2 regions of the Streptomyces sp. NBC_01261 genome follow, and region 2 is predicted to be linked to the other one. Evidence: riboswitches for the same ligand, from Rfam matches in the RefSeq annotation. Region 2 holds a riboswitch; the other holds the start of a gene.
What was found. Region 2 has a riboswitch for cobalamin ahead of OG226_RS18120 (ribonucleoside-diphosphate reductase subunit alpha). Riboswitches for the same ligand answer to the same signal wherever they lie in the genome.

Region 1: another riboswitch for cobalamin. It lies ahead of metE (5-methyltetrahydropteroyltriglutamate--homocysteine S-methyltransferase); the one in region 2 lies ahead of OG226_RS18120 (ribonucleoside-diphosphate reductase subunit alpha).

The regions. Positions count from the first base shown of each region.
Region 1 covers NZ_CP108463.1:2,724,989-2,729,102, forward strand. The annotation lists gene meaB (methylmalonyl Co-A mutase-associated GTPase MeaB) at 1-861, shown strand, start outside; cobalamin riboswitch at 977-1,199, shown strand; gene metE (5-methyltetrahydropteroyltriglutamate--homocysteine S-methyltransferase) at 1,338-3,656, shown strand; gene OG226_RS11840 (histidine phosphatase family protein) at 3,761-4,114, shown strand, end outside.
Region 2 covers NZ_CP108463.1:4,210,415-4,214,528, reverse strand. The annotation lists gene OG226_RS18120 (ribonucleoside-diphosphate reductase subunit alpha) at 1-803, opposite strand, end outside; cobalamin riboswitch at 928-1,051, opposite strand; gene OG226_RS18115 (GNAT family N-acetyltransferase) at 1,104-1,610, opposite strand; gene mctP (monocarboxylate uptake permease MctP) at 1,716-3,317, opposite strand; gene OG226_RS18105 (DUF3311 domain-containing protein) at 3,314-3,577, opposite strand; gene OG226_RS18100 (YbdD/YjiX family protein) at 3,704-3,916, opposite strand; gene OG226_RS18095 (carbon starvation CstA family protein) at 3,888-4,114, opposite strand, start outside.

The DNA.
Region 1 (4,114 bases), 1.5 Mb from region 2:
ACCGAACTCCTCCCGCACAGCGGCCGGGCCCGCCGGATCGGCATCAGCGGCGTACCGGGCGTCGGCAAGTCGACGTTCATCGACGCGTTCGGCACACTGCTGACCTCGCAGGGCTTCCGGGTCGCGGTGCTGGCCGTGGACCCGTCGTCGACCCGCACGGGCGGCTCGATCCTCGGCGACAAGACCCGCATGGAACGCCTGGCCGTGGACCCGGCGGCCTTCGTCCGCCCCTCCCCCACCGCCGGCACGTTGGGCGGCGTGGCGAAGGCCACCCGCGAGTCCATCGTGGTGATGGAGGCGGCGGGCTACGACGTCGTCCTCGTCGAGACGGTAGGCGTGGGCCAGTCGGAGACGGCGGTCGCCAACATGGTCGACTCCTTCCTCCTCCTGACCCTGGCCCGCACCGGCGACCAGTTGCAGGGCATCAAGAAGGGCGTCCTGGAGCTGGCGGACGTCATCGCCGTCAACAAGGCGGACGGCCCGCACGAGCGCGACGCGAAGAGCGCGGCACGTGAACTGGCAGGCGCACTACGGCTGATGCATCCCGCCGACGCCGCCTGGACCCCGCCGGTACTGACCTGCAGCGCACGCGAGGGAACAGGCCTGGACACGGTCTGGGAACGCCTGGAGCAACACCGCTCCCTGCTGGACTCCACGGGCCGCCTCGCCGCGAAGCGCGGCGAGCAACAGGTGGACTGGACCTGGACGATGGTCCGAGAAGAACTCCTGGGCCGCCTCCACTCGGATCCGACGGTACGCGCGCTGGCTCCGGACCTCGAACGCCAGGTACGCGAGGGCGAGTTGACGGCAACACTGGCGGCAGACCAAATCCTGCGAGCCTTCGGGACCCCGCCCAACTGACCACACCCTGTTTTTCGGGGCGCGGGGCTGTATCGATTCGCGGCTCCGCCGCGTGGGCGCGACCAGCCCCCACCAGGCCCGCACCCAAAAATCGACGCACCCACCCCAAACCCTTTAGGCTGGCCGCGCAGCTGGTTCGCCCCGTCAGCCAGACGGACGCGTCGCAAGAGGGAACCCGGTGAGATTCCGGGACTGCCCCGCAGCGGTAAGCGGGAACGACCGCCGTCATACGCACTGGGCCCACACAGGACCTGGGAAGCGACGGCCAGTAGGTGACCTCCGGTTCACAGGAGGCCGTGCCCGCGAGTCCGAAGACCTGCCACCTGCCCGCACGCGAAGCATTCGCGCGCGGAATCCCGGTGACCTCGTGGGCGGGTCGGCGTACACACGGGCGGTCACCATCCCCCGGTCTACGAACCTTCGCGCTCACGTCCCGACACCGGGATCCAGGGAGATATCTCGCGAAGGAGATTTCCGTGACATCGAAGTCCGCAGCCGCGGCAGCACGGGCCACCGTCTACGGCTACCCCCGCCAGGGCAGGGGCCGAGAACTCAAGAAGGCCATCGAGGGCTACTGGAAGGGCCGCGTCGACGCCGACGCCCTCCGGGCCACCGCAGCCGAACTGCGCCGCACGAACTGGCAGCAACTGACGGACGCCGGCATCCACGAGATCCCGACCGGCGACTTCTCGTACTACGACCACGTCCTCGACACCACCGTCATGGTCGGCGCCGTCCCCGAACGCCACCGCGCCGCCGTCGAACTCGACGCGCTGGACGGCTACTTCGCGATGGCGCGCGGCACACAGGACGTGGCGCCGCTGGAGATGACGAAGTGGTTCGACACCAACTACCACTACCTCGTGCCCGAGTTGGGCCCGGACACCGTCTTCACCACCGACTCCACCAAGCAGGTGGCGGAGTTGAAGGAGGCCCTCGCCCTGGGCCTGACCGCCCGCCCCGTCCTCGTCGGCCCCATCACCTACCTGCTGCTCGCCAAGCCCGCGCCCGGGGTGGCCACGGACTTCGATCCGCTGACCCTCCTGGACCGGCTGCTGCCCGTGTACGCCGAGGTCCTCGCCGACCTCCGTGCGGCGGGCGCGGAATGGGTGCAGCTCGACGAACCCGCCCTCGTCCAGGACCGTACCCCGGCCGAACTGAGCGCCACCATGCACGCCTACCGCGACCTCGGGGGCCGCACCGACCGGCCGAAGCTCCTGATCGCCTCGTACTTCGACCGGCTCGGCGAGGCCCTGCTCGTCCTCGCGAAGGCGCCGGTGGAGGGCCTCGCGCTCGACTTCACCGAGGCCGCCGCCGCCAACCTGGACGACCTCGCCTCCGTAGGCGGACTGCCCGGCAAGCGCCTGATCGCGGGCGTGGTCAACGGCCGTAACGTCTGGGTCAACGACCTCACCAAGTCCCTCGCCACCCTGGGCACGTTGCTCGGTCTGGCCGACCGGGTCGACGTGGCCGCCTCCTGCTCGCTGCTCCATGTGCCGCTCGACGCGGCCGCCGAGCGGGACATCGAGCCGCAGATCCTGCGCTGGCTCGCGTTCGCACGGCAGAAGACGGCCGAGATCGTCACGCTCGCCAAGGGACTGGCCCAGGGCACCGACACGATCACCGCCGAACTCGCCGCCAACCGCGCCGACTTGGCCTCCCGCGCCGGTTCGGCGCTCACCAGCGATCCCGCCGTACGGTCCCGGGCCGCCGCGGTCACGGACGCCGACGGCCGCCGCTCCCAGCCGTACGACGAGCGGACGTCGGCGCAGCGCGCTCATCTCGGGCTGCCACCGCTGCCGACGACCACGATCGGTTCGTTCCCGCAGACCGCCGAACTGCGCACCGCGCGGGCCGACCTGAGGGCGCGGCGGATCGACACGACCGGTTACGAAGAGCGGATCAGGACCGAGATCCAGGAGGTGATCTCATTCCAGGAGAAGACCGGCCTGGACGTCCTCGTGCACGGCGAGCCCGAACGCAACGACATGGTCCAGTACTTCGCCGAGCAGCTGACGGGCTACCTCGCCACGCAGCACGGCTGGGTCCAGTCGTACGGCACCCGTTACGTGCGGCCGCCGATCCTGGCCGGCGACATCTCCCGCCCCGAACCGATGACGGTGCGCTGGACGACGTACGCCCAGTCGCTCACCTCGCGCCCGGTCAAGGGGATGCTCACCGGACCGGTCACCATGCTCGCCTGGTCCTTCGTCCGCGACGACCAGCCGCTCGGCGACACCGCCCGGCAGGTCGCCCTCGCCCTGCGCGACGAGGTCAACGACCTTGAGGCGGCCGGGACTTCGGTCATCCAGGTCGACGAACCCGCCCTGCGCGAGACCCTCCCGCTGCGCACGGCGGACCGGGAGGCGTATCTCGCCTGGGCCACGGAGGCGTTCCGGCTGACCACCGCGGGTGTCCGGCCGGAGACGCAGGTCCACACGCACATGTGCTACGCCGAGTTCGGCGACATCGTGCAGGCCATCGACGACCTCGACGCGGACGTCATCAGCCTGGAGGCGGCCCGCTCGCACATGCAGGTCGCGCGCGAACTGGCCGAGCACGGCTATCCGCGCGAGGCGGGACCGGGCGTCTACGACATCCACTCCCCGCGCGTACCGGGTACGGCCGAGGCAGCGGCTCTGCTGCGCAAGGGACTTGAGGCCATCCCGGCGGAGCGGCTGTGGGTCAACCCCGACTGCGGCCTGAAGACCCGCGGCTGGCCCGAGACCCGCGCGTCCCTGGAGAACCTGGTGGCCGCGGCCCGCACGGTCCGTGAGGAGCTGGCCGGGTCCTGACCCGATGGTGGTGGGGCGGCCGGGAGGACACCCTCCCGGCCGTCCCCACGCCGAGGCGCACGCGAGACGATGTCCACCCCTGCCCGGAGAACTGGAGCGACCACGTGACCAGCCGCATCACCCTGATCTCGCCGGCGATGAACCGGTCCCTGCGGGAGACCCGGTTCGACGACGGCAGCCCGCTCGACCCGAGCGGTGCGGCCCGCGCCGAGTCCGCCGCGGGTGCGCTCCGCTCGGCCGACCGGGTGCTGGTCTCGCCCAGCGTGCGGTGCCGGGAGACGGCGTCCGCGCTGGGCCTCTCGGGCGTGGCGGAGGCGGAGTTGGCGGGGTTGGACATGGGGCGTTGGCGGGGGCTGACCCTGGACGAGCTGATGGCGCGGGAGCCGGACGCGGTGATGGCCTGGCTGACGGACCCGGACGCGGTGCCTCACGGCGGGGAGTCGGTGCGGGTGCTCTGC
Region 2 (4,114 bases):
GCGACCTGGTGGTAGCGGTCGTAGATGGAGTCCAGCTCGTCCAGCGGGGAGTCGAGGAGGTAGCAGGACGACATCTGGGGGTGCCGGGTGCCGGAGTTGAAGAGCGTGGGGGAGGACGGGAGGTAGTCCAGGCGGCTCATCAGGCGGTAGAGCGCGGCCACTTCGTCCAGGGCGCGGGTCGAGTCGTCCTCGGCGAGACCGGCGGCCACGCGCAGCATGAAGTGCTGGGGGGTCTCGATGACCTTGCGGGTGATCGGGTGCCGCAGGAGGTAGCGGCTGTACAGGGTGCGCAGGCCGAAGTAGCCGAAGCGGTCGTCGGCGCCCTCGTCGAAGGAGGCGGCGATCAGCGCGTCGAGGCGGGCCGCGTGCAGCGTCGCGAACTCGGCGGTGCGGTCGGCGATGAGGCCCTCGCGCCGGCCCACGACGACGGACTCGGTGAACGTCGTGACGCCCTGGGAGGCGGCCTCGGCGGCGATGCTGATCGTCAGCAGCCGGGCGGCCAGCCGGGAGTAGACCGGGTCCTCGGAGATGAGGCCGGCGGCCGCCTCCGTGGCCAGCTCGCGCAGTTCCGCCACGTCCGCGTGCGCGGACCGGCCGCGCAACGTGGCGGCGGCGACCCGGCCCGGGTCGGCGTCGGGGAGGTCGGCGGTCAGCTCGGTCAGGGTCCGCAGGATCGCGGTACCGGGGCCGTCGGCGCCCTGAACAGCCGTTCCGGGAACGTCGGTTCCGGGTCCGGTCGCGGTCGCTACGATCGCCTCGTTCACCTGGGTCGCTGATGCCGGCTCTGCTGGCGCGATGGTCACGGTGGGGCTCTCCCTCGCTCGGCACGGGGCCTCGCCGAGGGCAGGCGGCAGTACACGAGCGCACGGGGCGTCGCGTCCACCGGCCCACTCCACGAGGCCCGGACGTCATGCGCCCGGCCGGGTGGCCGGACGCGCGCCGTCGGCAGGTCCTCGGACTGGCCAGGCGTGCATATGCACGCAAGTACACCGTTGCGGGACAGTTCCGGATTCGCACCGGATTCCCCTGCGGCGACAGCGAGCATGAGCATACATCTTGTGCTCGCCTGTCACGTCACCACCAGATGTTGTGTCGCGGTGGTTTCAGAGTGTCAGCTTGTAGGTGAGCAGAGTGAGATCGTCCAGGTGTGGCACGGGGTTCCAGTCGCGGTCGGGGGTGCGGACGAAACCCAGGCGTTCGTAGATGCGGTGGGCCGCGTGCATGGAGCTCTGGGTCGACAGGACTACGGCCGTGCAGCCCTCGGTGGCTCGGGCGCGGTCGATGCAGGCGCGGACGAGGGCGTCGCCGGCGCCTCGGCCGCGGGCGACGCCGGCGATCGCCAGTGCGCGGATCTCTGTCTCGCCGGGTCGCGCTATGTCGGCCACGGGGCCGGGGCCGGGGACGAAGGTGACTCCGCCCAGGAGGTGGTCGCCCTCCACGGCGACGAGGACCTCGGCGGCTGCGGCTCGGCTTGCCACGTCCTTCAGCACGGGGAGGTAGGGGTCGTCGTCGCCGTAGTCGAGGAGGCCGTCCTGTAGGTAGGCCTGCGCCGTGATGTTGCCGAGGTCTTCGTATTCGGTGGGGACCGCTCGGCGGATGAGGATGTCCATGTGGGTCAGTGTGTACGAACAGCGGGCCGCCGAGGGGGTGCTCCCGGTGGCCCGCTGCGGGTTCGTCGTGGCTGGTCGCGCAGTTCCCGCGCCCCTTGGGTGGAGTCAGTGACCGGCGATCACGGGGAGCTCCTCCTTCACTCCCGGGTCGCCCGCGTCCGCCGTGTAGTCGCCGGGGCTTGTCTCGTCCTCGCCCTCGGGGGCCTTGAACGCCTTCAGGGCGAAGGTGAGGACCACCGTGACGACCACGTTCATGACGAATGCCGTCAGGCCGATGTAGCCGATCTCGCCGATGCCGGGGATCTCCTTGGACGAGCCGCCGAAGTGGTCCTGGGTCGGGGAGGCCACGCCGTAGGCCGCGAGGGTGCCGTAGATCATGCCGACCGCCCAGCCGGTGAGGAGGGCCCAGCGGTGCGGCCAGCGGGTGAAGAGGCCGCCCACCAGGGACGGGAAGGTCTGGAGGATCCAGATGCCGCCCAGGAGCTGGAAGTTGATGGCGACCGTCTTGTCCATCGTCAGGACGAAGGCCAGGGCGCCCACCTTCACCAGGAGCGAGACGATCTTGGAGACCTTGGTCTCCTGGGCCGGGGTCGCGTCCGGCTTGATGAAGTCCTTGTAGATGTTGCGGGTGAAGAGGTTCGCCGCCGCGATGGACATGATCGCCGCGGGCACGAGCGCTCCGATGCCGATCGCCGCGAAGGCCACGCCCGCGAACCAGTCCGGGAACATGTTCTCGAACAGCTGGGGGATCGCCAACTGACCGTTGGTGACCTTGACTCCGGCCGCGATCGCCATGAAGCCGAGCAGCGCGAGCAGGCCCAGCATCAGTGAATACAGGGGCAGGATCGTGGTGTTGCGGCGGATCACGTTGCGGCTCTTGGAGGAGAGCGTCGCGGTGATCGAGTGGGGGTACATGAACAGGGCCAGTGCCGAGCCCAACGCCAGTGTGGCGTACGTCCATTGGCCCGCCGGTGCGGGGACGAGTCCGCCCGCCCCGGCCGCCTTGAACTTGGCGCCCGCCGCGCTGAAGATGTCGTCGAAGCCGCCGAGCTTGATCGGGATGTAGATGATCGCCACCGTGATCACGATGTAGATCAGCCCGTCCTTCACGAACGCGATCAGGGCGGGCGCGCGGAGGCCGGACGAGTAGGTGTACGCGGCCAGCACCGCGAACGCGATCAGCAGCGGCAGGTCCTTCACGAACCAGTTGGAGTTCGCGCTGCCGCCCACCCCCATGACGTCCAACACGGCCTGGATGCCGACCAGTTGGAGCGCGATGTACGGCATCGTCGCGAGGATGCCGGTGACCGCCACGGCCAGGGACAGCCCCTTGGAGCCGAAGCGCCCGCGCACGAAGTCCGAGGTCGTCACGTATCCGTGCTTGTGCGACACCGACCAGAGGCGGGGCAGGAACGTGAAGATGAGGGGGTACACGAGGATCGTGTACGGCACCGCGAAGAAGCCGGCCGCGCCCGCCGCGTAGACCGCCGCCGGGACCGCCACGAACGTGTAAGCCGTGTAGAGGTCGCCGCCGAGCAGGAACCAGGTGACCCAGGTGCCGAACGACCGTCCGCCCAGGCCCCATTCGTCGAGGCTCTGCTCGTTGTCGGCGCGGCGCCAGCGGGCGGCCAGGAAGCCCAGGACCGTGACGGCCAGGAAGAAGAAGATGAAGACGCCGAGAGCGACGCCGTTCACGCCGTCGTTCACCGGTTACCTCCATGGCGGGTCCGCTGGTCGCGCTGCCACAGCTTGTAGGCGGTCATCGTCAGCACCGTCGAGATCAGCACCCAGAGCATCTGGTACCAGTAGAAGAACGGGACGCCGATGAACGTGGGGTCGATCTTGGTGTAGGAGCCGACCCAGAGCAGCGCCACGAACGGCGCGACGAGGCAGACCGCGATGACGACGCGGGCCGGTGTCACCAGCGGTGGTGCCGGTTCGGGCGGAACTTCGGGTACGTCTGACATGTCGCGGCTCCGTCACCTCAATGATCGCCTGTGTAATGCGCAGGCAATCTAGGTCACGGCATCGCGCGTACGGAAGACCTCGTCCGCATATCGGCATGTCGATTCTGTGAAGGCCTGACATCGGTGTCAGCAGCAGCGGAAACCCTGGCGCGGGTCGGCCTCCTGGCGGTCCGTCCGCATCCGTTCGAAGTCGCGGCGGCCGGGGACCTCCGCCTTCGGGTGGTCCCGTCGGACGTGCGCCACGTAGCGGTCGTACGCCGACTCGTCCATCAACTCCCGGACGTACCAACGCACTCCACGGACCAGCCGGTCAGCCGCCCGCATCGGCGCCGACCGCATCGCGTGCCACCTCCTCCTTCTCCTCGCGGGTCGGGATCAGCCCGGCCGGTGCCACGATGTTCGACTCGACGTACGGCGTCTCGCTCAGCGTCGAGAGCGCGGGACGGCGGATGTGTCGAACGCAGACGCGAAGGGCGTCCGCGATCACGACCACGACGAGCACCGCGAGAATGGCCGAAAGCACCCCGTCCACCGTGG